Regions from separate parts of the Streptomyces thermocarboxydovorans genome, predicted to be linked through region 1. Evidence: riboswitches for the same ligand, from Rfam matches in the RefSeq annotation. Region 1 holds a riboswitch; the other holds the start of a gene.
What was found. A riboswitch is a leader RNA that binds a small molecule or an ion and turns the genes downstream of it on or off. The one in region 1 is predicted to bind glycine.

Region 1 (2,452 bases):
GGTGCGCAGCAGGGCGTCCGGCAGCGCGTCCCCGACGCTCGCGTCCAGGGCCTCGATGTCGCCCTCGGTGCCGAAGGCACGCCACACGGCGGCGAGCTGCGCCCGGCCGGTGGTCTCGTCGCAGGCGATGGAGACGTGGTCGCCGTCGACCTGGCGCAGGTTGACGCCGTTGTCCCGGGCGGCGGCGACGATCTCGGAGGCCCGGCCCGGGACCCGCACGGTCAGGGTGTCGAAGTAGGAGCCGTGCACGATCTCGGCACCGGCGGCGCGCAGGCCCTCGGCGAGGATGGTGGCGTAGCGGTGGGTGCGCCGCGCGATGGTCCGCAGGCCCTCCGGCCCGTGGTAGACGGCGTACATCCCGGCCATCACGGCGAGCAGCACCTGGGCGGTGCAGATGTTGCTGGTGGCCTTCTCGCGGCGGATGTGCTGCTCGCGGGTCTGCAGCGCCAGCCGGTAGGCCTTGTGTCCGTCCGCGTCCACGGAGACGCCGACGAGCCGCCCGGGCAGGCTGCGCGCCATCTTCTCCTGGACGGCCATGTAGCCGGCGTGCGGCCCGCCGAAGCCCATGGGCACGCCGAAGCGCTGGGTGGTGCCGACGGCGATGTCGGCGCCCAGTTCGCCGGGCGACTTCAGCAGGGTGAGCGCCAGCAGGTCGGCGGCGACGGTGACGAGCGCGCCGAGCTCGTGCGCCTGGTCGATCACCGGCTTGATGTCGCGCACGGCGCCGGAGGCGCCCGGGTACTGGATGAGGACCCCGTTGATCTCGCGCTCGGCGATCTCGGCGGGGATGCCCTCGCTGAGGTCGGCGACGACGACCTCCACGCCGGTCGGTTCGGCGCGGGTCTGGATCACGGCGATGGTCTGCGGCAGCGCGTCCGCGTCGACCAGGAACAGGCCCTTCTTGTTCTTGCCCATGCGCCGGGACAGCGCCATCGCCTCGGCGGCGGCGGTGCCCTCGTCGAGCAGGGAGGCCCCGGAGGTCGGCAGGCCGGTGAGGTCGGCGACCATGGTCTGGAAGTTCAGCAGCGCCTCGAGCCGGCCCTGCGAGATCTCCGGCTGGTAGGGCGTGTAGGCCGTGTACCAGGCGGGGTTCTCCATCACGTTCCGCAGGATCACGGGCGGGGTGAAGGTCCCGTAGTAGCCGAGCCCGATCATGGAGTCGAGCACCTGGTTGCGGTCGGCCAGCGAGCGCAGCTCGGCCAGCACCTCGGCCTCGGTGCGGGCGCCCGGCAGGTCCAGCGCGTCGGCGTTCTTGATCACATCCGGCACCGCGGCGGCGGTCAGCTCGTCGAGCGAGCCGTAGCCGACCTGGGCCAGCATCTTGGCCCGGGCCCCGTGGTCGGGGCCGATGTGGCGCTGCTCGAAGGGCGTTCCCTGTTCGAGCTCGGAGAGCGGAGTGCGGTGGGCGGTCATTGCGGAGGCCTCCTGGTCTGACGACCTTCGAGGGGCACCACGGCGCGGGTGCCCGGACGGCCTCCCCCTCTGTCATCTCGACCTGAGAGCTTCACCGGATCGCCGTAAGGGACCCGGCTTTCACCGTCGGTGAGAGCGGAAGCCGTGACACCCGCCCTGCTTTCCAGAGTGACCTCGTCCGTGCGGTACGTGGGCCTGAGAGATTCCGGGGAGGATTTGCTCCTTCGGCGCCTCCAGTGGGGCCTGGAGGACTCTCCCGCACGGGGTCAGCAGCCGTCTGCCAGCGTACCAGCGAAGGCAAGGCCGGGCCCTGACCGGAAACCTTCGAGTGGCCGCCGCATCGTTTGTGCCGTTTTGTAGTACTTACAGACTTACGGATGAGTTTTGCGACCAGTGGAGGGCCCGTGGACACCGACATCGATCCGCGCAACCTGATCGGCCGCAAGGCGTTCGACCGCAACGGAAACCGCATCGGCACGGTCGACGAGGTGTACCTCGACGACGCCACCGGCGTACCCGAGTGGGCGGCGATACGCACCGGCCTGTTCAGCAGGGACGCGTTCGTTCCCCTGGAACCGAGCGAGCTGATCGACGGCGCCCTCCACGTGCCCTACGACCGCGCCCTGATCAAGGACGCCCCCGACTTCGGCGTGGGCCGCCACCTCTCCCCGGAGCAAGAGCTCCAGCTCTACCACCACTACGGCCTGGACGTGGCCGCCCCGCCCCCGCTCCGGGACCGCGACTTCGGCAAACTGGCCGGCAAGGACAAGCAGACCTGAAGCGCGCGGTGCACGGGACCGACGGTCTCCGCGGATAACTCCGCCGTCGTCCCTGCGGGCGCCGCCCCGCCATCCCTCCCCGTGCCGGCGGATGCCGCCCCGCCGCCCGCCTCCGTGCCCGCGGGTGCCGCCCCGCCGTCAGCCCTCGCGCCGGCGTGCTCCGCACGGCCTTCGGGCCTTGCGCCCGGGGCCGCGCTGCCGTCCATCCCCGTGCCCGCAGGTGCCGCCCCACGGTCCGTGCCCGTGACCGCGGGCGCCGA
Region 2 (2,452 bases), on a different contig from region 1:
GCCTCCGCCGACATGAGCGCATCGGCGAATGTCTTGACCATCGCGCGCAGCAGGTCCGGACTCGCCGGGGCGAGGTTGTCTTCCGCGAGGGCGTGCAGGGGCAGACCGTCGGGTGCGGTCATCGTGCTGATCTCCTTCAAAGACTTGGTCGTCTTGAAAGATCAGCCGGTGGCCGTTCTCATATCCGGACACTCACTCCGACGCCGGGCCAAACGCCCGGATCAGGTGGGAGCCCGTACACCACTTCCCAGGACGCAACCCCGCCCTGAAAAGCTCAATGACTCGCCAAGGGGCGACTGCTATCTGCGGGGACTGATGCTGGACGGTCGCCGCAAGTCCATCCGGGCGATGGCCTCGCGGCTGCCGGACGGCAACGAGCAGAACCTGCAGCTGTTCGTGAACCAGTCCACGTGGGATCCCATGCCGGTGCAGCGGCGGGTCGCCGAACGGATGCTTGCGTTGATCACGCCGACGTCCGGGGTGATCGACGATGTGTCGGTGGCCAAGAACGGGCGAACCACTGCCCATTGCTGCCGGGTAAGAGAGTGCCTACTCCCTGAAGCCGGCGTTTACAGTCGGCAGCTCAAGGGCTACGCCCTTACGGGCACTACCACCGGTGAGCCCGAAGCCGCGGGCACTTGACGGCCGCATTGCGGTGCCCGTAAGTTGTCGCCCGAAGGACCGGACAACCGAATACTCTGCTGACGATTCTGCGCGGGAGAGTCCACGTTTTGCAACGGCGTGGCGCCGAAGGAGCAAATCCTCCCCGGAAACTCTCAGGCCTCGTTACCGCGCAGCGGAGGCGGACTCTGGAAAGCAGGCGTTCACGCGCCTCGCCCACGGTGCAAGCCGCGGATCTCCGCGGCGAAGCTCTCAGGCCACATGACAGAGGGGGAGGCTCACTCGGCCGCACAGGCTTCTGCCTGTGCTCGACACTCGAGGAAGCCCCCATGGTTTGTTGTATCCCCGTCGACGTTCGGTGCCTTCGAGCATGGTCTTTCGAAGCCCGGAACACCTAGCCGCTCCGATCTATGACCACGCCGAGATCACCCGTGTCGCTGCAGCCACCGTGGTGTTCGACCTGGTCACGCTCATGACGAAGAACCACGTCGCCATCCTTGTGCTCGCGTCCGAGGACCACGCCTGATTGCGGGCGTGACCCAGCAGTCACCAGGTGCCGTCAGGGTGCTGCCCCGCCTTGACGGCAGCACCACCTGACCACTTGGCCAGGCTCGACAACTCGACATCGCGCTGTTCGAACCGAAGCGGGAGAGTCCTCGCCCACCCTTGGCGAGGCGCCGAAGGAGCAACCCCTCCCCGGAATCTCTCAGGCCCAACTACCGCTTCGGCGAGGCTCCTCTGGAAAGTCAGGACGCCACGTCCTGCGCCCACGGTGCAAACCGCCGGACCCGGTGGTGAAGCTCTCAGGTACCGATGACAGAGCGGGGAGGTCACCCGTCCACGGTGCCGCGTCCGCGGTGCCTTCAACAGGGAGCCTCCCGCCATGACCTCACCCGCATCCTCCGCGTCCGGCGCGTTCGCCACCCGTCACATCGGCGTCAGCGACGCCGACCGCGCCAAGATGCTGGCCGAAGTCGGCTATCCGACTCTGGCCGGCCTCATCGACGCCGCCGTTCCGAGCGGCATCCGGAGCACCTCCGACCTGAACCTGCCCGCCGCCACTGAGTCCGAGGCGCGCGCCGAGCTGCAGGAGCTCGCGAGCAGGAACACCGTGGCTGTCCCGATGATCGGCCTTGGCTACCACGCGACCACCACGCCCGCGGTGATCCGGCGCAACGTGCTGGAGGACCCGTCGTGGTACACCGCCTACACGCCGTACCAGCCAGAGATCAGCCAGGGCCGGCTCGAGGCGCTGATCAACTTCCAGACCATGGTCGGCGACCTCACCGGGCTGCCGACTGCCAACGCGTCGTTGCTCGACGAGGGTACGGCGGTCGCCGAGGCCGTCACGGTCATGCGCCGCGTCGCAGGCAAGAGCCACCCCCGCGTCCTGGTCGACCGTGACACTCTGCCGCAGACCCTCGACGTCCTGCGCACGCGTGCAGCGGCGGTCGGCATCGAGGTCGGCGAGATCGACGTCGCCAAGCCGCTGCCGGAGGGCGACTTCTTCGGGGTGGTGCTGTCCTACCCCGGCTGCTCGGGCGCGGTCCGCGACCTGCGCGAGGTGACTGCTGCGGCGCGGGCTCGCGGGGCGCTGGTCACCGTGACCGCCGACCTGCTGGCGCTCACCCTGCTGGTGCCACCGGGTGAGTACGGCGCCGACATCGTCGTGGGCTCGTCCCAGCGCTTCGGTGTCCCCCTGTTCTACGGCGGGCCGCACGCCGGCTACATCGCGGTCCGCGCAGGGCTCGAACGCCATCTGCCCGGCCGGCTCGTGGGCATGTCCGTGGATGACGCCGGCCGACCGGCGTACCGCCTCGCCCTGCAGACC

Region 2: another riboswitch for glycine. It lies ahead of gcvP (aminomethyl-transferring glycine dehydrogenase); the one in region 1 lies ahead of gcvP (aminomethyl-transferring glycine dehydrogenase).

Annotation. Positions count from the first base shown of each region.
Region 1 covers NZ_BAAAGU010000009.1:114,279-116,730, forward strand. Annotated here, with positions in the region: gene gcvP (aminomethyl-transferring glycine dehydrogenase) at 1-1,413, opposite strand, end outside; glycine riboswitch at 1,587-1,682, opposite strand; gene ABD198_RS06435 (PRC-barrel domain-containing protein) at 1,818-2,192, shown strand.
Region 2 covers NZ_BAAAGU010000033.1:7,057-9,508, reverse strand. Annotated here, with positions in the region: partial or broken gene ABD198_RS16740 (IS256 family transposase) at 1-122, opposite strand, end outside; partial or broken gene ABD198_RS16735 (transposase) at 289-516, shown strand; glycine riboswitch at 706-802, shown strand; glycine riboswitch at 808-891, shown strand; gene ABD198_RS16730 (hypothetical protein) at 992-1,147, shown strand; glycine riboswitch at 1,257-1,353, shown strand; glycine riboswitch at 1,354-1,451, shown strand; gene gcvP (aminomethyl-transferring glycine dehydrogenase) at 1,505-2,452, shown strand, end outside.